2 regions of the Parazoarcus sp. PS-13 R2A genome follow, and region 1 is predicted to be linked to the other one. Evidence: riboswitches for the same ligand, from Rfam matches in the RefSeq annotation. Region 1 holds a riboswitch; the other holds the start of a gene.
What was found. A riboswitch is a leader RNA that binds a small molecule or an ion and turns the genes downstream of it on or off. The one in region 1 is predicted to bind S-adenosylhomocysteine.
Positions count from the first base shown of each region.

Region 1 (22,534 bases):
CGTGTCTGCGTGAAATCACCGACGCTGCGTCGGCATTGCCTGCCGAAGGCCGCGCGGCGATGCCCGAGGTGGATTGGGCCGGCTGGCTGGACCTGGGGGACGCACTCGCAAACGGCGCTTCGTGTGCCGAGCGCGAATGGCAGGCCGCATCCGAAGGTGCCGCCGTGATCCTGCAATGGATGCGTGTCTACCGGCAGGCGGCCTGAGCCAGGCCCGCGCGGCAGACCTGGCTCAGGCCTTCGGGCTTTCTGGTTCCGCTTCCGGCGGCCCGGCTGCAGCGAGCTCCTGCTCCAGCAGCGCCACCAGTTCCATGTGCGCATCCTTGGTGGATTGAATCAGCTGGCTCTCGTCGTGGTACAGCGCCTGTTGCCGCTTGAGCAGTTCCTGGTCGTTGCGGGCGAACAGGTCGATGATCTGGCTGGCGACCTCGGGGGGCTTGCCGAGGGCTTCGAAGGTCATGCAGGCCAGGGCGAGGCTGGACTTGAAGGTTTCACGCATCTGCAGGGTGACGCCGAGGTCCATCAGGCGGTAGGCATGGAAGCGGTCGCGCGCGCGGGCGACGATCTGCACGTGGGGGAAATGCTTGCGCACGAGTTCGGCGCAGCGCAGCGAGGTTTCGATGTCGTCGATGGCCAGCACGAATACCTTGGCTTCGCCGACGCGGGCGGCGTCCAGCACTTCCAGGTGGGCCGCATTTCCGTAGTAGGCCTGGGCACCGAAGCGGCGCACGACGTCGACTTCGTCGCGGTCCTTGTCCAGGGCGGTGAAGGGCACGCCGCGCAGGCGCAGGATGCGGCCGATGATCTGGCCGACGCGACCGAAGCCGGCGATCACGACGGGGTTGGGTTCGTCGGGCATGTCGTCGGCAGGCTGTTCCGGCTGGTTCGCTGCTTCCCTGGCGTTGATGCGGTCGCCGATAATGAACAGCAGCGGGGCGATGGCCATTGACAGCGCGACCGACAGCGTCAGCTGTTCGACGACATCTACCGGCAGCAGCGAATTTGCCCGCGCGGCCCCGAACAGCACGAAGGCGAACTCGCCGCACTGCGCGAGCGCCAGGGCTTGCATGCGCGACACTTTGGCTGCACCGCCAACCATCCTGCGCAGGCCGTACAGGCCGAAGCCCTTGATTGCGAGCAGGCCGAAGGTGAAGGCGATGACGTTGATCGGGTGCTGCACGATCATGCCGAGGTTGATGCTCATCCCCACCGCGATGAAGAAGAAACCCATCAGCAGGCCCTGGAAGGGCGCGATCGAGCCTTCGAGTTCGTGGCGGAAGTCCGAGTCGGACAGCAGCACGCCGGCGACGAAGGCGCCGAGCGACATCGACAGGCCGCTGGCCTCCATCAGCAGGGCAAGGCCGAGCGCGGTGGCGAGCGCCGCGGCGGTAAACATCTCGCGGCTGTCGATGCGGCTGACGTGGCGGAAGATGCGGTCGAGCACCGGTCGCCCGATGGCGATGACGATGCCCAGCACCACCAGTCCCACGACGGGCGACACGCCGCCTTCCGGCTTGTCGGCACCGAGCAGGGGCAGCAGCGCCAGCAAGGGGATGACCATCAGATCCTGGAACAGCAGGATGGCGAAGGTTTCGCGGCCGTAGCGGCTATGCAGCTCATTGCGTTCGGCCAGTGTCGGCAGCACGAATGCCGTCGACGACAGGGCCAGCGCCAGGCCGGCCAGAACGGACTCGGACCAGCTCAGCCCCAGCAGCCTGGCAACACCGATGAGCAGCGCGCCCACACCGAAGAACTGCAGCGCGCCGAGCCCGAACACCGGCTTGCGCAATGCCCACAGGCGGCTGGGCTGAAGCTCAAGGCCGATGATGAACAGCAGCAGCACGACGCCGAGCTCTGCGGTATGCAGCAGGTTCTCGGGGTCGTGCACCACGCTCGCACCCCAGGGGCCGATCAGCACCCCCGCGACGAGGTAGCCCAGCACTGTGCCGAGCCCCGCACGCTTGAAGAAAGGAACGAGAAAAACGGCAACGGCGAGCAGTGCAGCGAAGGTGGCGACTGATTGCATTGAGATCGATTCGGGTGTGTATGGAGTCCGAAGTCTCCGGCCCTTTGCGGGGTGGCTGCCGAGCGCCGGTCGCTGCCGGCGATCAGGAACAGAGGGTTTCGATTATGCAGCGATTTTGGCGAGACGTTGCCATGAAAAGCCTGCTGACGTTGCGCGCGAGTGAATCATGCGGTGCCGAATCGAAGGACACATGCCCGATTGACGCCGGTCGGAGGGGCTGATTGGGTCGCGGCCGAAAACGGAACTGAAACTGCACGCACACGCTTCACGATTCGCTCTCCGGTTGTCTGCCGGTGCGTGTATCTGTCGGAGTGCAGTGCGCGGGGCACGTTCCGGAATAAGCTGGGGGCGCTTTCGGCTTGCGAGCAGTGCGCGGACAGCAAAAAGGCCAACCCTTTCGGATTGGCCGGAATGCATTCATTTCTTGGTGGGGCCGCGGTGGCTCGAAAACCGGATCTGCTGATGAATAGCTATTTTAAGTTAATGTTTTCATTGTAGTTGTGCCCACCATCGAATGTCTGTGTACGTTAGTTTGATGGTTTTGTCACGCTATCCCATCCGCATTGTTTGCGTCACATTGCTTGTCATTTTTCTGATGCATTGGCACATTGTTCAAACTAGGGACGATGGCTCGTGATCAGTCCATTGGAGCGTATGTTACTTCTTGAAGCGAGGTGGTGGTGCTGCAAGCGGCGAAGCGCTGGGGCTTCGCTCAAGCCCTAATACGCGATTGAATGAATCGATCTGACTTGCAAGCCGTCGAGCAATCTCCATAAGGGTTGCCGAGTCAACGCCCTTGGGCTCAGGCTCGGAGAGGAGTTGGCGTATTGCCATTCGCTCAATCTCATGTAGCGTCATGTTTTTCATTCACGAGCCCTTTCAAATGACTTAGGTAGTACTCAAGGCGGAGCCTGCATCGGAAAGGCTCCAACAGTTTTTCGTACTGAGCCGATAGCCGCTTCTGGAAACCGTGCTTCTTATACCAAAGCACAGAAACGACGAATCCGCTACTGCTTCCGTTGATTTTTACTGGGTAGCAGAGGAGGGACGCCTCCGCACTGGTTGACTGATGGTGGGTCGCCACATACCCCTTACCATGCGAGCAGGCCGCTTTCTGAGTGTCTTCCACGACGATCAGACTGCCGGTCTTGTGGGCCTGCATGATCCCGGATTGCGGATTGCTGAGTTCCTCGGGCGTTGATATCACAGGTACATCTGCCGGGAAATGACACATAATCTTTTCAACTCTCGCACTCGTAACAAGTGCGATGTTTACCTTCACTCGAGGGTTGGGTTCTTCTGGGGAACGCAGGAGAAGTGAAAACAGGTTATGAACGGCCCCTCCAAGCCGATGGATCTGTGCTCTAGGATTTGTAATGTTGAGAAACACTTCGTCGGAGGTAATGAGCTTTCCCTGTTGGGCGTCACTACCAAATCTTGTCGCATGTTCTCGAAAGCGTGTTTCTTTGTGCCCGACTACATTGTTTAGGACGGTTAGCAACGTTTGAGGAGCCTCATCCCATCCAGTGGGCGTTTCACTCAGGCGTCTTGAGATCCAGCCCTTTCCCTCGATGGCAATTGGACTCCATGCCATCGTTAGGAGAAGCCAGACGATGGGGCGTTGGTCTAGAACGGTGGCGGCGAGGGCTGAAAACTCCTGAACGGAAGTTCTTATGCCTTCGACTTGGTAGTAGTTTGAAATCAGCAGAGGAGGAAATCCTATAACTGCGCCGTAGAGCCAGTTGTAGAGTCTTTTGTGTTTCCACAGAAGTTTCCTGAAGGACGTCGCGAGCTGGGTCCATCTCGACGGTGTGTTTGCCGGAGGTTGAGGTGCGCGGGTTTTAGACCGGCTCCGCGGCGTCCTTAAAGACGCCGGTTTATGTTTGTGCATCGCTTTCATTATTCGGATATGAATTTCATAGTGCTGAATTCTAATGGAATAATGACTTGCGGTTGGCTCGTCTTATTCGGTTGAGCATGCTCGCTTCACACTGGTGGCCGAGATCCTACGATGAGCCGCTGTTCTCGATACAAAGATACACCCAAGATCAATCATGGAGTCGGACGCAAAGGACGCGAAGCTTCCTCACCGCTACAGTGCGTGAGTTCCCAGATGACTGAGTGAGTACGAAAGCGGCGGAGTGTTCGGCGGCATTTCTCACGGTGGGAACCCAAAAGGAACCCCGTTGAGCCGATGATTCGTTTATAGCAAAAAGGCCAATCCTTTCGGATTGGCCTAAGTGCTTGAATTCCTTGGTGGGGGCACTAGGATTCGAACCTAGGACCTACTGATTAAGAGTCAGCTGCTCTACCAACTGAGCTATACCCCCATTGCCGTTTTTACTGGCGTCGCCGGATGTTGTTCCGTCGAGAGGCGCGCATAATAGCCAATAGCCTTTGCATATGCAAGCTTTTCGGCGAAAAAATTGCTCAGGATGCCTGTATGCGGCCGCCGCGGCGACGTGTGCCGATACCGGCGATGGCACCCATGCCCTGGCTGCCGTGGGCATGACAGATGGCGCAGGCGAGGGCGTCGGCGGCGTCGGGGCTCGGCGATGCGTCCAGGGCGAGCAGACGCTGGACCATGTGCTGAACCTGCTCCTTCGCGGCCTTGCCGTGGCCCACGACTGATTGCTTGACCTGGAGTGCGGTGTATTCCGCCACCGGCAGATCGCATGACACCGCGCCGCAGATCACCGCACCGCGGGCCTGCCCGAGAAGCAGGGTGGACTGCGGATTGACGTTTACGAACACCTTTTCCACCGCGACCATGTCCGGCGCATAGGTGGCGATGACTTCGCGCACACCGTCGAGCAGCGTCTTGAGGCGCCCCGGCAGTTCGCCGTCACGGGTCTTGATGCAGCCGCTGGCGACATAGCGCAACTGGCTGCCGAGGACGTCGATGACGCCGAAGCCGGTGATGCGCAGCCCCGGGTCGAGGCCGAGGATTCGGGTGGCAACCGTGCGTGATGCCGTGCCGCCCGGGCTGAGCTGGCTCAAACCACCACCGCAGTGCCGCTGACGCACACCATCAGCATGCCGTTGTCCTGGCCGAGCACTTCGTAGTCGATGTCGATGCCGACGACAGCGTTGGCGCCGAGCTTGGCCGCCTGTTCTGCCATTTCTTCCATCGCCATTTCACGCGCATCGGCCAGCGAACGCTCGTACGCGCCCGCGCGGCCGCCGACGATGTTGCGGATGGAGGCGAACAGGTCCTTGAAGATGTTGGCGCCGATGATGGCTTCGCCCGCGACCACGCCGAGATAGCGCTGGATGGTGTGGCCTTCGAGGGTGGGGGTGGTTGACAGTTGCATGGCCGGTCTCCGTGGATGCATTCCCGCCGAATGCTATCAGGCCTTGCGGGCGAGCCATACTCCGGCGACGGCCACGATCATGCCGGCAAGCGCGAGTCCGCTAAGGGTTTCGCCGAACATCGCCCACGCAATCAGCGCGGTGGTGGGGGGCGTCAGGTAGAACAGGCTGGCAACGTTGACGGCGCTGCCGCTGCGGATGAGGAGGTTGAGCAGGCTGATGGCGCCCAGCGACAGCACTACGACCAGCCACAGCAGCGCAAACACGAACTCGCCGCTCCAGGTGATCTCCATGCTCTCGGTCTGGTTGGCAATCAGTGCGGTGAGGATCAGCGTGGGGACGAACTGGACGATGGAGCCGGTGCGCAGGTCGAAGCGCGGGCAGAAGCGCTTCTGGTACAGGGTCCCTACGGTGATGCCGATCAGCGCGAGCAGCGCCGGGGCGAGCATCGTGCCGAGTTCGTCCGGCGCCATGCCGTCGACCGCGATCTTGTTGCTGACGACCAGTGATACGCCGAAGAAACCGAGCGCGAGCCCGCCCCACTGGCGGATGCTGACGCGTTCGCCGAGCAGGAAGCCGGCGCCGAGTGCGGTGAGCAAGGGCTGCATGCCAACGACCAGCGCGGTGACGCCAGCCGGCAGTCCACGATCGATGGCAACGAATACGCCACCCAGGTAGAGGGCCTGAACCAGAACGCCGGTGATGCCGATATGCATGGCTTCGCGTGGCGACTTCGGCCATGGGGCACGCATCGCCAGCGCCAGCACGACCATCAGCACGATGACGAGCACGTAGCGCGTGGACAGGAAAGTGAGCGGCCCCGCATAGGGCAGACCGAACTTGGCGCCAACGAAGCCAGTGCTCCAGAGCAGCACGAAGAGCAGCGGCATCACGCGTTGTGCAAGGGTGGGCGTGGTCATGATCGGGGTCGAGTCTGCAGAATAAAAAAGGCGACGCATCGCGCCGCCTCATGAGTGCCGCGAGTAGCCGGGCTTACTCGTCGAGTGCTGCCGAAGTGTAAACGTCCTGCACGTCGTCGAGTGCGTCGAGCGCATCCAGCAGCTTCTGCATGCGCACCGCATCGTCACCCGAAAGCTCGGTTTCGTTCTGCGGCTTCATCGTGACTTCGCCGAATTCGGCGGTAAAGCCGGCGGCTTCGAGCGCTTCCTTCACCGAGGTGAATTCCCACGGTCCGGTGATCACTTCGAGGGAGCCATCGTCGTTGGCGACCACGTCTTCCGCGCCGGCTTCGAGGGCGGCTTCCATCAGCGCGTCCTCGTCGGTGCCGGGGGCAAACATCAGCTGCCCACAATGGGTGAACTGGAACGCGACACAGCCGTCGGTGCCCATGTTGCCACCGTACTTGGAGAAGGCGTGGCGGACGTCGGCAACGGTACGGACCTTGTTGTCGGTGAGGCAGTCGACGATGACCGCTGCGCCGCCGATGCCGTAGCCTTCGTAGCGCGCTTCCTCGTAGGTCACGCCTTCAAGCTGGCCGGTGCCGCGCTTGATCGCGTTGTCGATGTTGTCCTTGGGCATCGATTCGCCCTTCGCCTTGTCGATGGCGAGGCGAAGACGCGGGTTTGAGCCGATATCGCCCCCGCCCATGCGGGCAGCGACGGTGATTTCCTTGATCAGCTTGGAGAAGACCTTGCCCCGCTTGGCGTCCTGACGACCCTTGCGGTGCTGAATATTGGCCCATTTTGAGTGACCAGCCATACGAACCTCTGGAGCAGCGTGTGCGGTTGAAAAGTCGCTGCATTATACAGATCCCCGGCCGCAGGCTGGTGCCCGGGCGGGATGCTCGGGTTAAGATTGAGCGTATTCGCCGTTCAGAACTAACTTGCCGGAGGGGCACATGGTCGAGCCGCTACTGATTGCCAGAACAAAAGACAAGGACATCGTCCTGCTGCCGCGCCTGGCCAATCGCCATGGGCTGATTACCGGCGCGACCGGGACGGGCAAGACGGTCACCCTGCAGAAAATGGCCGAGGCATTCTCCAGCGTCGGCGTACCGGTGTTCATGGCCGACGTCAAAGGGGATCTGTCCGGCATCGGCGCTGCCGGCACCGCCTCCGACAAGCTCATGCAGCGCCTGGCGGCGCTCGGCATTACCGAGTTCAACCCGCGTGCCAACACCACCGTGTTCTGGGATGTGTTCGGTGAACAGGGCCATCCGGTGCGGGCCACGATCTCCGACATGGGGCCGCTGCTGCTGTCGCGCCTGCTCAACCTCAACGATACTCAGTCGGGGGTGCTGCAGCTCGTGTTCAAGCTCGCCGACGACAACGGCATGCTCTTGCTCGATCTCAAGGATCTGCGCGCGATGGTGCAGTACGTGGGGGAGAACGCGAAGACCTTCACCACCGAATACGGAAACATCTCCACGGCGTCGATCGGTGCGATCCAGCGCAATCTGCTGGGGCTGGAAGAGCAGGGCGGCGACATCTTCTTCGGCGAGCCGATGCTGGACATCAACGACCTGATGCAGACCGATGGCGAGGGCCGTGGCGTGATCAACGTGCTGGCGGCTGACAGGCTGTACAACTCGCCCAAGCTGTACTCCACCTTCCTGCTGTGGATGCTGTCGGAGCTGTTTGAGCAGCTGCCCGAAGTCGGTGACCCCGAAAAGCCCAAGATGGTGTTCTTCTTCGATGAGGCTCACCTGCTGTTCAACGATGCGCCCAAGGCATTGATCGAGAAGATCGAGCAGGTCGTGCGCCTGATCCGCTCCAAGGGCGTTGGCGTGTATTTCGTGACCCAGAACCCGCTCGATGTCCCCGAGACGGTGCTCGGGCAGCTCGGCAACCGGGTTCAGCATGCCTTGCGTGCCTTCACCCCGCGCGACCAGAAGGCGGTCAAGACCGCAGCCGACACCATGCGTCCGAACCCGGCGTTCAACGCGGCTGACGCGATCACCGAGCTCGGGGTTGGCGAGGCGCTGATCTCCTTCCTCGACGAGAAGGGACGGCCGACCATCGTCGAGCGTGCGTTCGTCATTGCCCCTGACTCGCGCCTTGGGCCGATGGTCGATGCCGAGCGCAAGGCGGCGATCACCGGCTCGGTCATCTACGGTCACTACGAGAAGGCCGTGGATCGACAGTCCGCGTACGAAATGCTGCGTTCGCAGGCCGCGGCCCGCGAGGCGGAAGCCCCCGCCAAGGCAAGCACTGGCGGATCGGGTGGCGGGCTCAACGACATGCTTTTCGGCTCCACCGGGCCACGCGGAGGTCAGCGCGACGGGCTGCTGCAGATCGCCGCCAAGACCGTGACCCGCACCATCGGCAGCAGCATCGGACGCCAGATCGTGCGCGGTCTGCTGGGTTCCTTGCTCGGCAGCAAACGCTGAACCTGCGCTGAAAGGCCGGCGGCCGGTGCGCGGGACGGTCGCCGCCGTTCCGGCGTCAGTGCATCGGCATTGTGCGATCGTGTTTGAGGTGGCTTAATCCCGACTCGCCAAACGGGAGTGCGGGACATGGGGCAGACGTCGACCGGCGTCGGATTGTTGTTTGCGGTTGCGGGAGCGGTCGGTTTCTCGTTCAAGGCGATCCTGGTGAAGCTGGCCTATCGATACGGGGTCGATGCAGAAACCCTGCTCGCCTTGCGCATGGCCTTTTCGCTGCCTTTCTTCCTCTTGCTGGGGGTGCTGGGCAGCCGCAGAGCCGCGTCGCCGCTGTCGCGCACCGACTGGGTGTGGATGGCCGGCCTGGGCGTTTTCGGCTATTACCTCGCAAGCTACCTGGATTTCCTCGGGCTCGCCTATATCACGGCGGCACTCGAACGCCTGATCCTGTTTCTGTATCCCACCATCGTGCTCGTGGTCTCCGCCCTGTTTCTGGGCAAGCCCATCACCCGGCGCATGGCTGGTGCGCTCGCATTGTGCTATCTCGGGATCGGGCTGGCGGTCGGGCACGACCTCACGCTCGCCGGCGAGGCTGGCGACGTGGTGCTGGGCTGCGTACTGGTGTTTGGCAGTGCGGTCAGCTATGCGCTCTACCTCATGGGGAACGGGCACGTGGTCGGGCGTCTGGGCTCGGCGCGGGTGACAGCCTACGCCTCGTCCTTTGCCTGCGTGTTCAGTCTGGCGCAGTTCGGTCTGATGCGTCCGATCGAGGCCTTGGCGCAGCCGTGGGAGGTCTATGGGCTGTCGCTGGCGATGGCCGCATTCAGCACGGTCGGGCCGGTCTGGCTCGTGTCCGAGGCGATTCGCCGGCTTGGCGCCGGGCCGGTATCGCTGACCGGCACCCTTGGTCCGGTGGTTACCCTGTTCTTCGGATGGCTGCTGCTTGGCGAGCGCATCGGGCTGGCGCAGATGGCGGGCATGACGATGGTGATAGCAGGCGTGGTGACGATGGCGCGCGCCCCGAAGCGCTGAATCGCTCAAGAAGCGGTGCGAGCGGTCGATATGACGTGATATACAGTCCGTCGGACTTGCACATGATTGAACGAAGGGAGAGCAGCATGGGGTGGCTGGGAAAGAGTGCCGAGCTTGCAGCCTTGCGGGTTGAGCTCGATGTCGCACGAAGTGCACTCGAGTTCGAGCGCGAGCGGTCTGCCACGCTTGAGGCCAGGATCGCCGAGCAGGAACTGGCGTGTGCCGAAGCAAAACGCCGTGAGGCGCTGTTCGACGCGCTGTTCGGCCAGTTGCGCAACTACGGTCAGACCCTGGTTTCGGTGCAGGGCACGTTCGGAGACCTTGCCCAACGCCTTGGCGCACAGGAAAAGGCCGCGACGCGCTCGACCGTTGCGGCGGACGAAAGTGTCGCAGCCATCGGCAGTGTGTCGGGAAGCCTGGCGCAACTTGCGACCGATACCGGCGAGACCGCCGGCTCCGTCGCACAGCTGGCCGAGCGTGCAGCCCAGATCGGCGGCATTGTCCGACTGATTCGGGAGATTGCCGACCAGACCAATCTGCTCGCGCTGAACGCGGCGATCGAAGCGGCGCGCGCGGGCGAGCAGGGGCGTGGTTTTGCGGTCGTGGCTGACGAGGTGCGCAAGCTGGCCGAACGTACGGCCGGGGCAACAAACGAAATCTCCGGGCTGGTGACCGCCATCCAGGGCGAGACGGGGCAGGTGCGGGGCGTGATCGGCTCTCTGTCGGAAAAGGCGACCAGTGCGGCCGAGGATGGACGTCGGGCGCAGGGCAGCATGGACGAATTGAGCGATATCGCCCGCCAGCTCGCGGGCACCATGCAGGACGCGTCAGTGCGCAGTTTTGCCGAACTGGCGAAGCTCGATCATCTGATCTTCAAGCTCGACGTGTATCAGGCGGTTTCGGGGCACTCCGGGCGCACAGCCGCCGACTTCTCAAGTCACCACGATTGCCGGCTCGGGAAATGGTATTTCGAGGGCGATGGAAAGCGTTTCGCCAATCTGCCCGCCTATCGCAATCTTGATGCGCCACATGCGCTGGTGCACGCCGCCGGCAAGCGGGCGCTCGAATCGTGCGGTGCCGGGCGTCTTGACGATGCGCTCTCGGGCATTCAGGACATGGAGCAGGCCAGCGTCCGCGTGCTTTCCGAACTGCAGGCAATCTCGGATTCGTCGGTCCAGTCCAGACGCTGAACCCGAAACGGCGTACTGCAAGCCGTTTCGGGCGGTCGGCGCGTTCAGGCGAGCTTGAGGCGCTGGCAGATCTCGGTGGTGAGGGCTGACTGGTTCATGCTGTAGAAATGCAGGCCAGGCGCGCCGCTGGCGATCAGTTTTTCGCACATCGCGGTGACGACATCGAGGCCGAAGGCACGAATCGATTCCGAATCGTCGCCGAAGGCTTCGAACTTCTTGCGCATCCAGCGCGGGATCTCGGTGCCGCACGCGTCCGAGAAACGGGCCAGCTTGGAGAAACTGGCGATGGGCATGATGCCGGGGATGATCGGGATGTCGACGCCCATGCCACGCACCGCATCGACGAAATGCAGATAGGCGTCGATGTTGTAGAAGTACTGCGTGATCGCGGAATCGGCACCGGCTTCGGCCTTGCGCTTGAAGGCGAGCAGGTCGTCCTTGGGGCTGCGGGCTTGCGGATGCCATTCAGGGTAGGCCGCAATCTCGATGCGGAAACGCTGCCCTGTTTCGGAGCGAATGAATGCCACCAGCTCGTTGGCATAGCGAAATTCGCCTGCATCGCCAACGCCGGAGGGCAGGTCGCCACGCAGGGCGACGATACGCTTGATGCCGGCTTCGGCGTACTCCGCCAGAATGGCGCGGATGCTGTCGCGGGTCGAGCCGATGCACGACAGGTGTGGGGCTGCTTCGGAGCCGCTCGCTGCAATCTCCTTGACCGTGGCGAAAGTGCGCTCGCGGGTGGAGCCGCCGGCGCCATAGGTCACCGAGAAGAAGCTAGGCTGGAGCTCGGCCAGCCGGGCGCGCACGGCACGCAGCTTCTCCGCACCCTCTTCGGTTTGGGGCGGAAAGAATTCGATCGAAAGTTCAGTTTTGTTCATGTTGCATCCAGATGAAGAATTCGCGGTTGCCGTCGGTGCCGGTAATCGGGGAGTCGTACCAGCCCTTTACGCTCAGACCGCAACTGCGTGCACTATCCCGAAGTCGTGATTCGACGTCGGCATACAAGTTGGTATCGCGGACAATGCCGCCTTTGGACAAGCCCTTGGGGCCGACCTCGAACTGTGGCTTGACCAGCGCCAGGATGCTGCCCCCGGTTGCCAGCAGCGCAGGCCACTCCGGCATCAGCAGTGTCAGCGAAATGAAGCTGGCATCGCAGACGATCAGCCCGAAGCCGTCCGGAGGGAAGTGCGCACCCAGATCCGCAGCGAGCAGGTGACGCGCATTGATACCCTCCAGGGTGACGCAGCGCGCGTCCGCCGCCAGCTTCGCGTGGATCTGGCCGTGTCCGACTTCGACGCCGACAACCTGCTTCGCGCCCGCCTGCAGCAGGCAGTCAGTAAAGCCGCCGGTCGATTGCCCCACGTCGAGGCAAGTCAGGCCGGTGACGGCCAGCTTGCTGGCTGCCAGCGCGCCTGCAAGCTTGAGCCCGCCGCGCGAGACGAAGCGGTCGTTCTCGTCCGGCCGGACTTCCAGTACAACCTCACCCGACAGCGTCTGGGCCGATTTCGTCACCGGACCACCTTCCCAGCTGACCCGGCCGGCCTCGATCAGCCCCCGCGCCGCAGTCCGGGAGGGCGCGAGCCCTTGAGCCACCAGCAGACTGTCAGCACGCATCAGGCCGCCACGCTCGGCGGGTGCCTGCACATGGGTCGTGGCAGGCGCGGTTGCCGGGCGCGCCGTGCGCCGATGAAATGATTTCAAGCGAGCAATCCCGGACGCTCAGGAAACCTTCACCACTTCGACCGGGTGCTCGTACACATCCTTGCGCTTGTCGTAGAGGGGAATGGTCGTGCCGTGTGTGCGGCCGCTTTCGAGGTCCTTGAGGTCCACGTCGGCCACGACGATCTGTTCGATGTTCGGTGTGCCTTCGGCGGCAATGCCGTCGCGTGCGAAAGCGAAGTCCGACGGCGTGATGATGCTGGCCTGACCGTAGTGCAGACCCAGGCCCTCGACCGGCAGGTTGCCCACGGTACTGGTCATGGCGACAAACACCTGGTTCTCGATGGCCCGGGCGTGGCAGCAATAGCGCACGCGCAGGAAGCCCTGGCGGTCGTCGGTACACGAGGGCACGAAAAGAATGTCGGCGCCGGCTTCGCACACCATGCGTGCGAGCTCGGGGAACTCGATGTCGTAGCAGATCAGGATCGCGATCTTGCCGAAGGGGGTCTCGAACAGGCGCAGCTGGTCACCGGCGTCGGTGTTCCATTTCTCGCGCTCCCAGCGCGTGCGGTGGATCTTGTCCTGCTCGTAGATTTCACCGCTCGGGGTGAAATAGTAGGCGGTGTTGAGCAAGCGCCCTTCTTCGTTGACCTGCGGGGTGGTGCCGCCGATGAGGTGCACGTCCCATTGCGCTGCGAGCTCCTGCATCAGGTCCTTGTAGCGCTTGGTGTAGTCGTTCATGTTGCGCACGGCGGCGCGCACGTCGCTGGTGTCCATGAAGGACAGCAGTTGCGTGGTGAAGATCTCGGGCAGCAGCACGAACTGGGGTTTGTAGTCCCCGGCGGCCTTCATGATGAAACGCACCTGATTCTCGAAACCCGACCAGTCGTGGATCGGGCGCAGCAGGTACTGCACGGCAGCAATTCGAACGATCATAGTGCGATTTCCTCAGGGATGATGGTGGGGTTTGACGGATCGTAATCCGGGTTGAGCCATACGATCAGCGAGGCATAGCCGCGCGATTCGGTATCCTCGGGAATGTAGTTCTCGATGACGCCGCAATAGCTGAAGCCTTCCTTGATCTGGAAGCTCAGCACGGGGTCGATCAGATCGCCCCAGACTACCTTTTGCGCATAGAACTCTGCGCTCATTTCGTCAGCGTAGCGGTCGTAACCCGGCAGGCGTCCGCAGGCAATGATGCGCTTCAGGTTCATGGCCCGGCACAGCGATCGACGGCCTTCGTAGAGCAGGTGTCCCACCCCTTTGCCCTGCAGCCTCGGGTCGACAAAGACCTCTGCGCCATAAAGCGTCTTGCCGTCCGGATTGTGATTGTCGAACGTGCCGGCACCGGTGATCTCCTTCCAGCTGTGCGACTCCGCCCAATCGTCCCACAGCACGATGAGTGAGCTCGCACATCCGACCAGGCCATCTTCCGTCTCGGCCACGATCTGGCCCTGCGGAAAGACGTCGAGCTGCTCGGCGAGCTTGCGCTTGCTCCATGCAGGGATGTCCGGATAGACCTCGGACTGAAGGGCGATCAGTGCGGGAATGTCTTCCGGGCGAGTCTGACGCACGCTGACAGAGTTCATTCGGTGTCTCCAAGTCTTATTGTTCGTAAGGGCCACCGCGCCCTGGAGGAGGCGGTGGCCCGTCCGCAGCCGGGGCGATCAGTAGCGGTAATGATCAGCCTTGTACGGGCCTTCAACCGGTACGCCAATGTAGGCGGCCTGGTCGGGGCGCAGCACGCTGAGCTGTGCATTGAGTTTCTTCAGTTGCAGGCGTGCGACCTTTTCGTCCAGATGCTTGGGCAGAGTGTACACGCCGACAGGGTAGTCACCCGTGCGAGTATAAAGTTCGATCTGGGCGATGGTCTGGTTGGCGAAGCTCGACGACATCACATAGCTCGGGTGGCCCGTGCCGCAGCCGAGGTTCACCAGGCGACCCTTGGCGAGCAGGATGATGCGCTTGCCGTCGGGGAAGATCACATGATCGACCTGGGGCTTGATCTCTTCCCACTCGTACTGCTCGAGCGAGGCAACATCGATTTCGTTGTCGAAGTGTCCGATGTTGCACACGATGGCCTGATCCTTCATCGCAGCCATGTGCTCATGGGTGATGACGTTGAAGTTGCCCGTGGTCGTCACGAAGATATCTGCCTTGTCCGCAGCGTACTCCATGGTGACGACGCGGTAGCCTTCCATCGCAGCCTGCAGGGCGCAGATCGGGTCGATTTCGGTGATCCACACCTGAGCCGACAGTGCGCGCAGCGCCTGTGCCGAGCCCTTGCCCACATCACCGTAGCCGGCCACCAGGGCAACCTTGCCCGCGATCATCACGTCGGTCGCACGCTTGATGCCATCCACCAGCGACTCGCGGCAGCCGTAAAGGTTGTCGAACTTGGACTTGGTGACCGAGTCATTGACGTTGATCGCCGGGAACTTGAGTTCGCCGCGCTGATGCATCTGATACAGGCGATGAACGCCGGTGGTGGTTTCTTCGGTGACGCCCTTGATCTGTGCAAGACGGGTGGAGTACCACGTCGGGTCGGTGGCGAGCTTGGCCTTGATCGATGCGAAGAGGATGGTTTCCTCTTCCGACGTCGGCTTGGCGATGACCGAAATGTCCTTCTCGGCACGTGCGCCCAGGTGCAGCAGCAGGGTGGCATCGCCGCCATCGTCGAGGATCATGTTCGAGTAGCCGCCGTCGGCCCATTCGAAGATGCGGTGGGTGTAATCCCAGTAATCGCTCAGCGACTCGCCCTTGACCGCGAACACCGGAATGTTCTGTGCAGCGATGGCTGCAGCGGCGTGGTCCTGGGTCGAGAAGATGTTGCACGAGGCCCAGCGCACTTCGGCGCCGAGTGCGGTCAGGGTCTCGATCAGCACCGCGGTCTGGATGGTCATGTGCAGCGAACCGGTGATGCGTGCGCCCTTCAGGGGCTGGGCGGCAGCGTATTCGTCGCGGATCGCCATCAGACCGGGCATTTCGGTCTCGGCGATACGGATTTCCTTGCGGCCCCAGTCGGCCAGCGTCAGGTCGGCAATAACGTAATCGTTGAATTCAGCCACAGCGTTCATGTGAAGCTCCATGCTATGGCCGGGAGGGAAAGAGGACGGCGTTTAGCTCACCCATCATCCCGAACCCGGCAGGGTTTGAGAGAAAAGACCAGGGTGAGCGCCGTTTCACACGCCCGCCCGGGGAGGGCGGGTTCCGAGCCTGGGGCTGTCGCAATGAATGCGGACAGTGCCTTGCAGCGCTCCTCGGAATACTTCGAATTATAGCGATCCCGCACAGTTTGCGGAATGCCTGCTACCGATCTGATGCAGCTTCCCCGTTGTGACGGACGATGCTCACGACCAGTGTGATCACCGTCAGCGGCATCACATACCCGAGCATGACGCCCGAAAAGGCCTGCAATCCGGCGTGATGCTGTGCGGCAAGGATGAGCCATGCGGTATAGGCCGCGTAATAGCCGAGAAACAGGATGCCTTCCCAGCGCGCAATTTCCCGCCCGGTGATCAGGATCGGCAGGCAGGCAAAGGCTACGGCGAGCATGACCCACAGATCGAAGTGACGGGCAGCCTCGGAAACCGGAAGCCCTGCGGGTGCCACCAGCCCGGTGACGCCCAGCACGGCACAGATGTTGAAGACGTTGCTGCCCACCACGTTGCCGACCGCGATGTCACGCTGACCGCGCAGTGCAGCGACGATGGACGTGGCGATCTCGGGCATCGAGGTGCCGACGGCAACCACGGTGAGGCCGATCACCAGGTCGCTGACACCGAAGGCGCGTGCAAAGACGACCGCAGAGTCGACCAGCCAGCCGGCGCCGAGTACCAGCATGACAAGGCCGGCGACCACCAGCGCAGTCTGCACTGTCCAGTGGCTGTCCAATTGTGAGGTCGGAATGTCGTCGGCGAAATCCTCGCTCATCGCTGCCGACCCCTTGCGCGACTGCCGCACCAGAAACACCGTGTAGGCGATTACCAGACCGAACAGCGTCGCCGCTTCGATGCGGTTGATGGAGCCGTCGAGCGCCATGACCAGCAGCAGCACCGAGGCGCCGATCATGATCGGAATCTCCTGCCGGATGATCTGCTCAGCCACCAGCAGTGGCGCGATGACCGCTGCGATGCCGAGGATCAGCAGGACGTTCGCAATGTTGCTGCCCACCACGTTGCCGATGGCGATGTCAGGGTTGCCGTTGAGTGCCGAGCCGACCGAAACCGCCATCTCCGGCGCACTGGTGCCGAAGGCGACAACCGTCAGACCGACGACGAGCGGCGAGATGCCAAAGGAGACCGCCAGTCGCGACGCACCGCGCACGAGGAGTTCGGCACCGATGACGAGGGTGACCAGACCAAGGAGGAACAGCAGGGCTTGCTCGAGCATTGAGGGCTTGATGAATGTTGAACTGTTTCAGAGTACATCCGGTCGGCACGGTTCCCGCATCATGCGGAACCCGTGCCGACCGCTGTGCCGGCACCAGCCTGCGGCCGGCGCCGTGGTACATCAGAGGCCGGCGTCGGCGCGCAGCGCGGCAGCCTTGTCGGTCTGCTCCCAGGTGAACTCGGGTTCGTCGCGGCCAAAGTGACCATAAGCCGCTGTCTTGGCGTAGATCGGACGCAGCAGGTCGAGGGTCTGGATGATGGCCTTCGGACGCAGGTCGAAGTGAGCACGGATCAGTTCAACGATCTTCGCGTCGCTGATCTTGCCGGTGCCGAAGGTGTTGACCATGAGCGAAACCGGCTTGGCGACGCCGATGGCGTAGGCGACCTGAACTTCGCACTTGTCGGCGAGGCCGGCAGCGACGACGTTCTTGGCCACGTAACGACCTGCATAGGCGGCCGAGCGGTCGACCTTGGACGGGTCCTTGCCCGAAAACGCACCGCCGCCGTGGTGAGCTGCGCCGCCGTAGGTGTCGACGATGATCTTGCGACCGGTCAGGCCGCAGTCGCCGTGCGGGCCGCCGATGACGAAACGGCCGGTCGGGTTGATGAGATAGCGCACTTCGCCCTGCAGCAGCTCCTTGGGCAGCACCGGCTTGATGACTTCCTCGATGATGGCCTCGGAAATCTGAGCGTGCGACACCTCGGGGCTGTGCTGGGTCGATACCACGACGGTGTCGATGCCGACCGGCTTGCCGTCGACATACTTGACGGTGAGCTGGCTCTTGGCGTCGGGGCGCAGCCACGGCAGGCGGCCATCCTTACGCACTTCGGCCTGACGCTGCATGATGCGGTGCGCGTAGTAGATCGGCAGCGGCATCAGGCTGGCGGTTTCGTTGCACGCATAGCCAAACATCAGGCCCTGGTCGCCCGCGCCCTGGTCGAGGTCGATTCCTTCGCCTTCATTCACGCCCTGCGCGATGTCGGAGGACTGGCGGTTGATGGCGGTGAGGATGGCGCACGACTTGTAGTCGAAGCCGATGTCGGAGCTGTCGTAGCCGATGCGACGCACCACATCCTGCGCGATTTCGCGATAATTGGGGTGGGCGCTGGTGGTGATTTCGCCCGAAATGACGACCAGGCCGGTGGAGACCAGCGTCTCGCAGGCGACGCGGGCGTGTGGATCTTCGGTGAGGATGGCGTCGAGCACGCCGTCCGAGATCTGATCCGCAACCTTGTCGGGATGACCTTCGGAAACCGATTCCGAGGTGAAGAGGAATTCTGCTGCCATGACTGCTCCTGAAAAACAAAAATCCCCGTTTCCTGGCGTTACGGCCAGCTCCGGGGATTTCATCGAGCAGCCGACGCTTTAGCAGAATTTTTGGGTCACGCGATTGTTGCGGTGACGGCCGCCCTGCAAGTTGTCGAGTTAACTCGGCGGCTGAGGCACAATTATAGACTGTGTTTGTCTCAGGTCAATCTGTCACCGGATCGGAACCGCGAAAACTATCGTGATTGTCAATCTCCTTTTTCGCGTGCTTGCGCGCTTCCCGCTGTCCCTGCTGCACCTCATCGGAGGTTGGGCGGGCTGGATTGCCTACGCCGCGTCGCCGTCCTATCGCCGCCGCCTGCGACGCCATCTGGCTCAGGCCGTCGGTGATGTCGATCCCGCGGTGCTGCATTCCGCCATCGCCGAGGCGGGTCGGCAGGCCTTCGAGCTGCCGTGGCTGTGGCTGCGTCCGGCCGAGGAGGTGGTGGCCAAGGTGAAGCGGGTGGAAGGCTGGGAGCTCGTTGATGCGGCCCACCGCGAGGGTGCGGGCATCGTGTTCATGACGCCGCATCTGGGCTGTTTCGAAGTCACCGCGCAGTACATCGCCTCACTGACGCCAATTACCGTGCTTTACCGCCCGCCGCGCAATGCGGCGCTTGAGCCCCTGATGCAGGCCGGACGCGTTCGCGGTCAGATGAAGACAGCCCCGGCAGATCTGTCGGGGGTGCGCCGGCTGGTGAAAACCCTGCGCAGTCACGAAGCGATCGGCATGCTGCCCGACCAGGTGCCGGGTGCCGGCGAAGGTGCGTGGGCGGATTTCTTTGGCCGACCCGCGTGGACGATGACGCTGGCGGCGCGCCTGGCAGAGGTCAAGGGCGTGCATGTGATCTATTGCTGGGCCGAGCGTTTGCCGCACGGCGAGGGCTATGTGTTCAGGCTGTCGGCGCCTGTCGAGCCACTCGAAGGGGATCTGCCCGCACGTGTGGCAACCATGAACCGGGAGATCGAACGCGTCATCCTGAAGTGCCCCGGCCAGTACATGTGGGGCTACAACCGCTACAAGAAGCCGCGTGCAGCGCGTGAAGCGGCAGCAGGATCCGAGGCGTGATGAGCCGTCTCGGCGTGGCGGTATTCTGGCTGCTGCACTGGCTGCCGCTTGCGGTGCTGGCGCGACTGGGCGAGGCGCTGGGGTTGCTGCTTCATGTGTTTGCCTTGCCGCGCCGGCATGTGGTGGATACCAATCTGAAGCTGTGCTTTCCCGAACTTGATGCGCGGCAGCGGCGTCAGCTCGCGCGTCGTCATTTTCGTACCGTGGGGCGCAGCCTGCTCGAGCGCGGCCTGTTGTGGTGGGGCAGCCGCGAGCGGCTCGAGCGCCTCGTCAGAATCGAGGGCGGCGACCGTGTGCGGGCACTGCAGGCGGCAGGGACGCCGGTCATCCTGCTTGCCCCCCATTTTGTCGGACTCGACATGGGCGGGACGCGGGTGACGATGGACTTCGATATCGTCAGTGTCTATGCGCGCCAGAAGAAGAATCCGGTGCTCGATCGCTGGCTTTATCATGGCCGCAGCCGGTTTGGCGATCAGCTGCTGCTCGCGCGGCAGGACGGCGTGCGCAGTTCGGTGAAGGCGATGAAGGCCGGGCGCCCGTTCTACTACCTGCCGGACATGGATTACGGTCGGCGCGATGCGATCTTCGTCCCCTTTTTTGGCGTGCCGGCGGCTACCATCACCGGACTGCCGCGGCTTGCCCGCGTGGCCGGTGCAGCGGTGCTGCCCTGTGTCACGAAGATGTTGCCCGGCGGCGCCGGCTACGTCGTCGAGATCGGTGAGCCATGGTCCGACTTTCCGAGCGCGGATGTCGAGGCCGACACGCTGCGCATGAACGAGTGGATCGAGTCCGTCGTGCGCACGATGCCGGAGCAGTACTACTGGGTGCACAGGCGGTTCAAGACGCGCCCCGTGGGCGAGGCCAAGCTCTACTGATCTGCGGCAGGCGCGTCGGCGTCCGCGAGATGGCGCAGGACCACGGGAAAAGCGGCGCTGCCGAGCAGGGCAATCGCAGAGACGATGAGTGCAATTGCGGTGCCGCTTTCGGCAAGCACCGGATGCACATCGCTGAAGTCTCCCGCCAGCAGCACCAGGCCGCCAAGCAGACAGGCAAGGCCGGGCAGGCCGAGCAACCATGCGGAAATCGGGAGGGCTGAGCGGCGCGGCGCTGGCGTATTGGTCATGTCCCGAATTCTCTCACGATGACGTGTGCTGGACGATACCCGGGTGCAGGAGGAGAATCCGGGCACGCTTTCCGCATTGATCAGAACTCCCATGAAACTGCGCTTTACCAAGATGCATGGCCTCGGCAACGACTTTGTCGTGATCGACGCAACCCATGAACCGGTTGAACTCACTCCCGAGCGCGTCCGGGCGATCGCCGATCGCCATTTCGGCGTCGGTTGCGACCAGCTCCTGGTGGTCGAGCCGCCGAGCCGGCCGGCTGTCGATTTCCGCTACCGCATTTTCAATGCCGACGGCGGCGAAGTCGAACAATGCGGCAACGGCGCACGCTGCTTCGTGCGCTTCGTATACGACAAAAAACTGACCGACAAGGCCGACATCAGCGTCGAGACCCGCTCCGGCATCATTTCGCCGCGTTTACGCGAGGATGGGCTGGTCACGGTCGATATGGGTGTGCCCGTCCTCTCTGCTGCCGAGGTCCCCTTCGTCTCCGACTCCGACGCGATCGTGCAGCCACTCGAGGTGGGCGGCGACATGCTTGCGATCACGGCCGTATCGATGGGAAACCCGCACGCCGTTCAGGTCGTGGCCAACGTCGATGCGGCCCCGGTCGAAACTCAGGGGCCGCTGATCGAGCACCACCCGCGCTTTCCCGCGCGGGTGAATGCAGGCTTCGTGCAGGTGGTCGACGCACACCGTATCCGCTTGCGCGTGTTCGAGCGCGGATCCGGGGAAACCCTGGCCTGCGGCACCGGGGCATGTGCCGCGGTGGTGGCGTCGATACTGCGCGAACTGGCTGTTTCGCCGGTGCGGGTGGAAACCCGTGGCGGTGAGCTTGAGATTGCCTGGGCAGGTCCGGGCACGCCGGTGCTGATGACTGGCCCGGCAGTAACGGTTTTCGAGGGCGAGATGAATCTCGTCTGATGTCTGGAGACATGCAACAGGGCGTGATGCCCGACAGGAGCTATTGCCGATGAATGCCGATGAAGTCGCACGCTATCTGCGCGACAACCCTGATTTTCTGTCCGACCATGGCGAACTGTTCACCGAACTGACCGTGCCGCACCCGCAGCACGAAGGCCAGGCGATCTCGCTTGCGGAACGGCAGCTTCACGCCCTGCGCGACAAGATCCGCCTGCTGGAGGTCAAGCTTGCCGAGCTGATTCGCTTTGGCGAGGAGAACGACGAGATCAGCGAAAAAGTGCATCGGCTGACCCTGTTGCTGCTTGAGGCGCACGGTTACGAAGGCGTCCGCCACGAACTTTTTTCCAGCATGCAGCAGGACTTCGCCATTCCTCATGTCGCGCTGCGAATCTGGAACAGCGTGCTGGCTCGCAGCGACGAGGACTTTGCGCCCGTTGGCGAAGGCGTGCGCCTGTTTGCGGGCGACCTCCGTCACCCGTATTGCGGTGCGCCGAGCAACATCGAAGTGCTGAGCTGGTTTGGCGAGTCGGCACCGCATGTGCGTTCTGTCGCTCTCATGCCGCTGCGTCGGCAGACTCAGGTGGTCGGTCTTCTGGCCCTGGGCAGTGAAGAGCCCGAGCGTTTCTACCCCGAGATGGGCACCCTGTATCTCGGCCGGATTGGTGAGCTTGCCGCCGCCGCGCTGCTCGGGGAGATCGGCTGAACGCATGCCTGAGCCACTTGCCGCAGCGCTGGCACCGGTCTGGGTCGAAGGCTATCTGGGGTGGCTTGCGACCCAGCGCCGTGCCGCCGCGCTGACGCTGGAGAACTACCGTCGGGATCTGCTGCGTTTGCACAGCCTTGCACAGGGGCGCGACCCCGGTGGCCTGAGCGCGGCCGAGATCCGCCGCTTCGTGGGGCGCATGCATGCAGAAGGCCTGGGCGGGCGCTCGATTGCGCGCTGCCTGTCGGCCTGGCGCGGCCTGTATCGGTGGCTGATCCGCCACCATGGGCTGAAACACAATCCGGTGGACGGTATTCGGGCACCAAAGTCCCCGGCGACCTTGCCGCGCGTGCTGTCTCCCGATCAGGCAAAGGCCTTGCTCGACGCCCCGGCCGACAGCCTGCTCGAGATTCGCGATCTGGCAATGTTCGAGCTGTTCTACTCGTCAGGGCTGCG
Region 1 covers NZ_JBYEXN010000026.1:20,263-42,796, forward strand. Annotated here, with positions in the region: gene AC22G6_RS19110 (HepT-like ribonuclease domain-containing protein) at 1-206, shown strand, start outside; gene AC22G6_RS19115 (monovalent cation:proton antiporter-2 (CPA2) family protein) at 232-2,025, opposite strand; gene AC22G6_RS19120 (hypothetical protein) at 2,870-3,925, opposite strand; tRNA gene AC22G6_RS19125 (tRNA-Lys) at 4,280-4,355, opposite strand; gene ruvC (crossover junction endodeoxyribonuclease RuvC) at 4,456-5,025, opposite strand; gene AC22G6_RS19135 (heavy metal-binding domain-containing protein) at 5,022-5,339, opposite strand; gene AC22G6_RS19140 (DMT family transporter) at 5,376-6,257, opposite strand; gene AC22G6_RS19145 (YebC/PmpR family DNA-binding transcriptional regulator) at 6,331-7,056, opposite strand; gene AC22G6_RS19150 (helicase HerA-like C-terminal domain-containing protein) at 7,196-8,686, shown strand; gene AC22G6_RS19155 (DMT family transporter) at 8,813-9,712, shown strand; partial or broken gene AC22G6_RS19160 (methyl-accepting chemotaxis protein) at 10,213-10,488, shown strand; gene AC22G6_RS19165 (CZB domain-containing protein) at 10,528-10,902, shown strand; gene metF (methylenetetrahydrofolate reductase [NAD(P)H]) at 10,947-11,780, opposite strand; gene AC22G6_RS19175 (TlyA family RNA methyltransferase) at 11,767-12,603, opposite strand; gene AC22G6_RS19180 (carbon-nitrogen hydrolase family protein) at 12,622-13,497, opposite strand; gene AC22G6_RS19185 (GNAT family N-acetyltransferase) at 13,494-14,150, opposite strand; gene ahcY (adenosylhomocysteinase) at 14,229-15,638, opposite strand; S-adenosyl-L-homocysteine riboswitch at 15,727-15,829, opposite strand; gene AC22G6_RS19195 (calcium/sodium antiporter) at 15,871-16,953, opposite strand; gene metK (methionine adenosyltransferase) at 17,074-18,240, opposite strand; gene AC22G6_RS19205 (lysophospholipid acyltransferase family protein) at 18,461-19,327, shown strand; gene AC22G6_RS19210 (lysophospholipid acyltransferase family protein) at 19,327-20,202, shown strand; gene AC22G6_RS19215 (hypothetical protein) at 20,196-20,450, opposite strand; gene dapF (diaminopimelate epimerase) at 20,542-21,375, shown strand; gene AC22G6_RS19225 (DUF484 family protein) at 21,425-22,078, shown strand; gene AC22G6_RS19230 (tyrosine recombinase XerC) at 22,083-22,534, shown strand, end outside.

Region 2 (8,658 bases), on a different contig from region 1:
CCTGATCCGAACCGATCTTGCTGATCGCGAAGTAGTGGCTTTCGGGGTGGGCGAAGTAGAAGCCGGATACGGCTGCTGCGGGGGTCATGGCCATGGACTCGGTGAGCCCCATGCCGGTGTTGGCGGGCACGTCGAGCAGCTGGAACACGGCCGCCTTGACGGTGTGATCCGGGCACGCAGGGTAGCCGGGCGCGGGGCGGATGCCGCGGTATTGCTCCTTGACCAGCGCGGTGTTGTCCAGCGCTTCGTCCGGGGCATATCCCCAGTATTCCTTGCGCACACGCTCGTGCAGCCATTCGGCAGTGGCTTCGGCGAGACGGTCGGCCAGGCTCTTGAGCATGATGGCGCGGTAGTCGTCGTGAGCGGCCTCGAATTCGGCCAGCTTGTGCTCGATCCCCAGACCGGCCGTGACCGCGAAGGCGCCGCACCAGTCGCGCACACCGCTGGCCTTGGGGGCAACGAAATCGGCCAGACACCAGTGCGGCTTGCCGGCGGGACGTTCGTGCTGCTGGCGCAGGCCGAACCAGGTCATCACCGCCGCGTCGCGGGATTCGTCGGCATAGAGCTCGATGTCGTCGCCCACGCTGTTGGCGGGGAAAAGGCCGAACACGGCCCGCGCCTGCACCCACTGCCCGGCGATGATGTCCTCCAGCATGGCCTGGCCGTCGGCAAACACTTCGCGCGCGGTTTCGCCCACGATCTCGTCATCGAGAATCTTCGGGAAGCTGCCCGCCAGATCCCAGGCCTGGAAGAAGGGCGCCCAGTCGATGTACTCGCGCAACTCGGCCAGATCGACGTCGAGCGCCACCACGCCCAGTGTGTTGGGCTCATCCGGCACATAGGCGGCGTCGGCCAGCGGGTTGAAGGCGTTGGCGCGCGCTGCCTCGAGGCTGACCAGTTGCACACCCTTCTTGTTGGCGTGCTGGGCGCGCAGCTTGTCGTAGTCGGCGGCGAGCTGGGATTTGAACTCGGCCGCGCCGCCCTCTGACAGCAACGCGGTGACCACGCCGACCGCGCGCGAGGCGTCGGGCACATAGACCACCGGCTGCCCGTAGTGCGGCGCGATCTTGATGGCGGTGTGGGCGCGGCTGGTGGTGGCACCGCCGATGAGCAGCGGCACGTCGAAGCCCTGGCGCTGCATTTCGGCGGCGACGTGGCTCATTTCTTCCAGTGACGGCGTGATGAGGCCGGACAGGCCGATGGCCTGGGCGCCGTGTTCGCGCGCGGCGTTGAGGATCTTCTCGGTCGGCACCATCACGCCGAGGTCGATCACTTCATAGCCGTTGCAGCCGAGCACGACGCCGACGATGTTCTTGCCGATGTCGTGCACATCGCCCTTCACCGTGGCGATGACGATGCGGCCCTTGCTGGTGGAGCCGGTGCGCAGCTTTTCCGCTTCGATGTAGGGGATGAGGTGGGCGACGGCCTGCTTCATGACGCGGGCGGATTTCACCACCTGCGGCAGGAACATCTTGCCCGCGCCGAAGAGGTCGCCAACCACGTCCATGCCGGCCATCAGCGGGCCTTCGATCACAGCCAGCGGCGGCTTGCCTGCGGCTTCGAGTTTGGCGCGCACCTCTTCAGTGTCGGCCACGACGAATTCGGTGATGCCCTTGACCAGCGCGTGCGACAGGCGCTTTTCGACATCCCATTCGCGCCAGGCGAGATCCGGCCCCTTGTCCTTGACCTGACCTTTGACCGACTGCGCGATCTCGACCAGCGCCTCGCCCGCACCGGGCTTGCGGTTGAGCACCACGTCCTCGACCGTTTCGCGCAGGGCGGGATCGAGGTCGTCGTACACGCCGAGCATGCCGGCGTTGACGATGCCCATCGTAAGGCCCGCCTTCACCGCGTGGTAAAGGAAGACGGTGTGGATGGCCTCGCGCACCGGGTCGTTGCCGCGGAAGGAGAAGGACACGTTGGATACGCCGCCCGAGGTCTTGGCGTGCGGCAGGTTGTGCTTGATCCAGGCCACGCTCTGGATGAAGTCGACCGCGTAGTTGTCGTGCTCTTCGATACCGGTGGCGATGGCGAAGATGTTGGGGTCGAAGACGATGTCTTCCGGCGGGAAGCCGATGCCGGTGAGCAGCTTGTAGGCGCGTTCGCAGATCTCGATCTTGCGCGCGTAGGTGTCGGCCTGGCCCTTCTCGTCGAAGGCCATCACGATCACGGCGGCGCCGTAACGGCGGGCCAGCTTGGCCTGGCGCAGGAAGCTCTCCTCGCCCTCCTTCATCGAGATGGAGTTGACCACGCCCTTGCCCTGGATGCACTTCAGGCCGGCCTCGATCACGTCCCACTTGGACGAGTCGAGCATGATGGGCACGCGCGAGATGTCCGGCTCGGTGGCGATGAGCTTGAGGAAGCGCTCCATGGCGGCCATCGAATCGAGCATGGCTTCGTCCATGTTGATGTCGATGATCTGGGCGCCGTTCTCCACCTGCTGGCGGGCAACCGCGAGCGCGTCGTCGAAGCGGCCTTCGAGAATCATGCGGGCGAAGGCCTTGGAGCCGGTCACGTTGGTGCGCTCGCCGACGTTCACAAACAGGCTGTCGGCGCTGACGTTGAAGGGCTCGAGGCCCGACAGACGCATCTTCTTCTCGATCTCGGGCACGACGCGCGGCGGCAGCTTGGCCACGGCCTGAGCAATGGCAGCGATGTGCGCAGGCGTGGTGCCGCAACAGCCGCCGAGGATGTTCACCAGCCCCGACTGTGCCCACTCGACCACCGCGGTGGCGAGCTGCTCGGGGGTTTCGTCGTAACCGGTGGGCGCGAGCGGGTTGGGCAGGCCGGCGTTGGGGTGGGCGGAGACGAAGGTGTCGCACACAGTGGACAGCTCGTCGACGTAGGCGCGCAGCTCCTTGGCCCCGAGCGCACAGTTCAGCCCGAAGGAAATCGGCCGCGCATGGGCGAGCGAGTTCCAGAAAGCCTCGGCGGTCTGGCCCGACAGGGTGCGGCCGGAGGCGTCGGTAATGGTGCCGGAGATCATCACCGGCAGACGACGGCCGAGGTCGTCGAACAGCTTTTCGATGGCAAAGACCGCGGCCTTGGCATTGAGCGTGTCGAAGATGGTTTCGATCAGCAGCAGGTCGGCGCCGCCTTCCATCTGCCCTTTGGCCGCGTCGTAGTAGTCGTCGACCAGCGCGTCGAAGCTGATGTTGCGGTAGCCGGGGTCGTTGACGTCGGGCGAGATCGACAGCGTGCGCGAGGTCGGCCCGAGCACGCCGGCACAGTAACGCGGCTTGGCCGGGTTCTTCGCGGTGAATTCGTCGCACAGTTCGCGCACCAGGCGGGCGCTGGCGACGTTGATCTCGTAGGCCAGGTCGGCAAGGCCGTACTCCGCCTGCGACACCTTGGTGGCGTTGAAGGAGCAGGTTTCGATGATGTCGGCGCCGGCGTCGAGATAGGCGCGGTGGATTTCGCTGACCACGTCCGGGCGGGTGAGCACCAGCAGGTCGTTGTTGCCCTTGAGGTCGCGCGGATGGTCGAGGAAGCGCGTGCCGCGGTAATCCGCCTCGCCCAGCTTGTATTGCTGGATCATCGTGCCCATGGCGCCATCCAGAATCAGGATGCGTTGGGCGAGTTGCTGGCGAATTTCGTCGGAGCGGTCGGCTTGCATGGTTCTACCTCGATCTGCGGTTAATGCACAGCGGGTAGCGCGGCCAAAAATAAACGGCGCGGCAAACCCGGCTGATTGGTTTGCGAGCGCCGTTGTTCAGTTGCCAAGCCTGGCCCGGCTAGATTCCGGGTCGCAACGCTCCTTGGCAAGACGCGGATTTTACGGGGATTTTGCCGCTGCTGTCGAGCCGCAAATCAGTCCCCTCGTCCACTTTGCGGCACCGTCGACATCAACTGCGCACCGCAACTTGTCCGGTGCCCGTCAAAAGCCACCGGCTTTCCGTCCAGCAACACGTCCGGATCGCCCTCGACAATCACGCAGTTGCCATGTCCCTTGCGCGGACACACACAGCGGTCGCCAAGCACCGCCACCGTGCGCCCCATGACCACCGATCTCGCGCCAGTACTCACCACCCGCCCGCCGTGAGTGGTCGGGTCGCCCAGCCGAATCACACCGCGCATGCTTGTGCCCCCTTCTTCATTCCGAATACCCCTGCATGTAGCGCGACCAATCTACATCCCGCCTCAACCCCCACCACGGCAGATAGGCATTGCGCTCACCGCGGGCGCGGAACCAGTCTTTCGAGGGATCAAGCACGCGAGCGCGGGCGGGTGGCGTTACGACAACAGCCGCAGCGGTATCTGCCTCCGCCGTCCCCGCCACCAGCACCGGCGTGCCCTTGTGGTGTGCGTAGGCGATGGCCAGCGCGACATTGGTCAGCGCCGTGCCGGCCCCCGTGTCGCCCATCAGCGCGGTGTTGTTGAAGCCTTGTTTGAGGATGTCGAATTCGGGCAACGGCTCGCCCAGCGCCTGCCCCAGCGTTGCGAGTCGCTTGCCGGCGGCGTCGCTCGCCTTGCCTGCATCGTGGATCAGGTAGCCGACATCGGTGAGTGGCCGACCGGCGTTGTAGGCGGCCTCGTCGATTGCTGCCCGCCACGCCTGTACCAGTCGGGGCTGACCGGACTGGACTTCGAAGTCCTTAGCGTTGCGTGTTGCGGGGCGGCCGATCCAGGCAAGGGGCTCGCGCTCGGTGTCGTAGTTCGGGCCTGCGAGGATCAAAATCGCAATGTTCTCGCTCATCCGTTCATCGCGGGGGTGCTCTGGCGCATCCCAGGTCATAGCCCAGACGGTTTCACTTGGGTGAGACTGGAGATACTCGAGCGCAGCAGAAAGGGAAGTAAAACCAATGTTTGAGTTGCCTGCCGAGACGCGAACATCGGGCGGAGTACTACGACTGGAGATTGAAGGACGTCCTCCAATTCCGAAATGTGAAACGATGGCTTTCCCCAAAATGCTGGCAGCCTCTGGCGGGTCAAGATCCGGTCGATCGGGGATGGCGAGCTCAATGTGAATTCCCGCAAGTTCTCGCCACTGCTTCTGCGACTCGGGCTGCGCCGTATAGAAATAGGTCGAACTTGCTGCGTAGCGGTGGCGGAACGGGATGAGGACTTCACGTACGTATCCGCCCAGAAATCGCGTGAAAGTGACTCGACCATCCCACGTTGAAACGATTGAGGCAACGGGTTGAACCGTGGTGAATTTCTGGGACTTCGTCTTGACCTTATAGTCACCCCCGTTCGGTGCGGCTAACCGTAAAGTCCATAGCAGCTGCCACTCGGTTGGGTAGTCACGACGGACCAACGGATTTAACCACTGCAGACCGACGACCTGAGCGCGAAATGGTTGCGTTACCGCATCAACACTTTCAAGAGTGCTTCCCGAGGCCTTCGTAGCGTTCGTAGAGCAGGCGGCGAGACTAAGAAGCGCAACGCAGATGGTCCCAAGCATTCCCAATCGCTGTATCACACGACCCCGCAATACCGAGGGTGCGAACGGCATTCGATGAATTCTGGCGACGGCACTCATTCCGAATACCCCTGCCTGTAGCGCGACCAATCAACATCCCGCCTCAGCCCCCACCACGGCAGGTAGGCGTCGCGTCCGCCGCGGGCGCGGAACCAGTCTTTGGAGGGGTCGATCTCACGGGCGCGGGCGGGTGGTGTCACGACTACGGCCGCCGCCGTGTCTTTCTCCGCCGTGCCTGCCACCAGCACCGGCGTGCCTTTGTGATGTGCGTAGGCAATGGCCAGGGCGACGTTGGTCAGCGCCGTGCCGGCACCGGTATCTCCCATCAACGCGGTGTTGTTGAAGCCTTGTTTGAGGATGTCGAATTCGGGCAACGGTTCGCCCAGCGCCTGACCCAGCGTTGCGATTCGCTTGCCGGCGGCGTCGCTCGCCTTGCCTGCATCGTGGATCAGGTAGCCGACATCGGTGAGTGGCCGACCCGCGTTGCTGGCGGCCTCGTCGATTGCTGCCCGCCACGCCTGTACCAGTCGGGGCTGACCAGACTGTACTTCGAAGTCCTTCGCGTTGCGTGTTGCGGGGCGGCCGATCCAGGCAAGGGGCTCGCGTTCGGTGTCGAAGTTCGGGCCGGCGAGGATCAGTAGCGTGAAGTTCTCGCTCATGCGCTCGTCGAGCGGAAACTCGGGCGCATCCCAGTTCATTGTCCAGACGGACTCAGTCGGATGCGACTCAAGATAGTCGAGCGCTGCAGAGAGCGAAGTGAAGCCCGCGTTCGCGTTTCCTGCTGTTATACGAATATCGGGCGGAGTACTGCGGCTGGAGATTGACGGAGCCCCCCCGATCTCGAATTGGGAGGTGATGGTCTCCCGCATGATCGACCTTGCACTCTCCAGATTCAAGTCCGACCTATCGGGCAAAGCCAACTCGATATGAATTCCCGCCAGTTCCCTCCATTGCTTCGGTGACTTTGGCTGAACCGTGTAGAAATAGGTGGGATTGCTCGCATATCGATTTCTGAAAGGGAGAAAGATTTCTTCTGTGTAAAAGAAGTAAAAGTCCTCAAAGGTCTTTCGCAGATTGACATTTGACACGATTGATGCGACAGGTTGAACCATCCGATATTTCTGCGGATTTGCCTTCACCTGAACATCGTTTCTATTTGATAACGCCAAGCCTAGAGTCCAAAGCAGATTCCACTGTGTTGGGTAGTCGTTCCACACTAGCGGATTCATCCATTGAACACCCACGACCTGTGCGCGAAATGGTTGCGTTGCCGCCTCAGCGCTCTCACGCATGGCCGCCGGCGCCGTTGGCCTATTGGTCGAACAGCCGGCCAAGTAAAAGAACGTGGTTGCAATGAGTACAGGAATCGTAAACAGGCGCACAAGAATCTCCAGGTCGGAATATTGAGAGAGAAAATCCGTTCCGTACTTGTGCTCGATGTATTGCGCGCCCCAAGTAACAAGCACAAGACAGAAAAAGAAAACCACGAAACTCAGCGCGATCCTTTGGGGCAGTTGAGTCATCTTCATACCCATCATGTGCGCGACTCCAGTGGGTCAGCTCTGGGGTGAGTACGTTCATCGATGATCTTCTCGGGTCTCCGGGCATCACCGTTTTCGGCCCATGTTTGAAGTGGGCATCCATTCATCTTGCCAGTGAGAAAGTATTCAGAGAGGGCGCGACTTGGATTATTCCGCTCGAGCTTTTTCGAGTACCGCCAATCCGCCTCAATTCGAAGCTCAGTCCAGTCCTCCTGCGTCAGCCGACATACCCCCACCGCCACGTCATAGGCCAGCGCTTTCTCCGCATGCATCGGGTGGGTCATGGTGGTGGAGTGGTCAGTGGCGTTCTGGTCGATCGTTTCGGTCAGGAACTGGCTGATCCTTTCGGTGCGCCACTTGCGGTAGTCGTCTGACATCTCCTTCGACTCGCCAGCGTCGGGGCCGGCTTCGCCGGGCACGCTGCCATCGGCAGCAGCCAGCTTCTCGCGCCTCGCTTCCATGCGCAATCGGGCACGGTGCGCGTAGCGCAACTCGGCTTCGGTCTGCTCCGACCCACGGGGCGCCGCCTTTTCCTGCCCGTTTTCATCGAGAGGTGTCGAGAAGCTATCGTAGGGGTCGTCCGACTTGAGGCTCGTCCTGGATGCATTCCGCGCGGCGGCTTCGGGATCGTGTTCTTCGTCAAAGGCATCCGAGTCCTCACCGTAACGCCGCGATTGTGGGATGAATGGTTCGGGCAGCGGGGGCGCTTCTACGGGGATTGTCCATGGACGGGGTGGATCGGCATTGATGGGCGGGTCTGCCATGCTGGTTACAAGCCATGCCAGTGGGGCACCGGCCACGGTGCCGACTTTGCCGGCCACGCTCTGGCTTGATCTAAGCCCAGATTCAACGGAGTAGCGGGCGGTCTTGGAGGCGGGAAACCAGAACCCGGCACCTGACGCGTTGCGTTCGGCATTGAGCTCCTTTCGATGTTCCCAATAGTCGTAGGTGCCCAGCTCACCCACCTTCCAACCCTGTGCAAACACCCGTTGGCTGAACACGCTTGCACCCCCTGTCTGCGCGATCTGCTCACTGCTCAAACCGAGCCAGCCGATGCCTTTGACGGTGCTCGCCGAGATGACCTGGTCGTGGGGGTTGCAGTAGAGGGTAACCCGACCGTACGTGCTGCCGTTCAGCCCATAGCAGACGAGGTCCGTCTCGGCGGTGAAGCCCGCGCTACCGTCCTGAGGTGTCTCGTTGGCCATGGACCGATCGATGGTCTCGGGTGGCTGCGTGCAGGTCTGACGGCTACGGATGATGTCGAAGAAGGACTTGAGCGTCTGGACGCGCGCCTTGCCAGTCTGGCGCCCGTACTCGCCGTTGGCATTTTGCGTGTAGCGCTGGCTGAAGTCGTCAAACCCGTTGAATGCTTCCAGGCTGTACGGTGGGTTGGCCAGCACATAGGTATCGGCCACCGCCCCTGTCGTCTCCCCCAGGAAAGCTGCGGCCATGCCGATCATGTTGCCCTGGCTGTGGCAGACCACGGTGACCGGGCAATCCGCTTGTTTCCTGCGGATCGATGCGATGAGCTTGGCCAGGCGCAGCGCGGCATGCACGTAGTAGGCACGATGCGGACAGCTGTAGGCATCGCGCCCCGGCACCGGATTGAGGTGTTGCGCCGTGATCCAGAAGAAGAGCCGGTCGTACAGCCCCTCGCTCCACAGGTCTGCGAGCGAGGTGCAGCCGTTGGCAAAC
Region 2 covers NZ_JBYEXN010000001.1:122,342-130,999, reverse strand. Annotated here, with positions in the region: gene metH (methionine synthase) at 1-3,616, opposite strand, end outside; S-adenosyl-L-homocysteine riboswitch at 3,694-3,766, opposite strand; gene AC22G6_RS00575 (PAAR domain-containing protein) at 3,811-4,077, opposite strand; gene AC22G6_RS00570 (hypothetical protein) at 4,094-4,696, opposite strand; gene AC22G6_RS00565 (hypothetical protein) at 5,479-6,960, opposite strand; gene AC22G6_RS00560 (T6SS effector phospholipase Tle3 domain-containing protein) at 6,957-8,658, opposite strand, start outside.
Region 2: linked by a shared signal. The riboswitch ahead of metH (methionine synthase) and the one ahead of ahcY (adenosylhomocysteinase) in region 1 are both predicted to bind S-adenosylhomocysteine.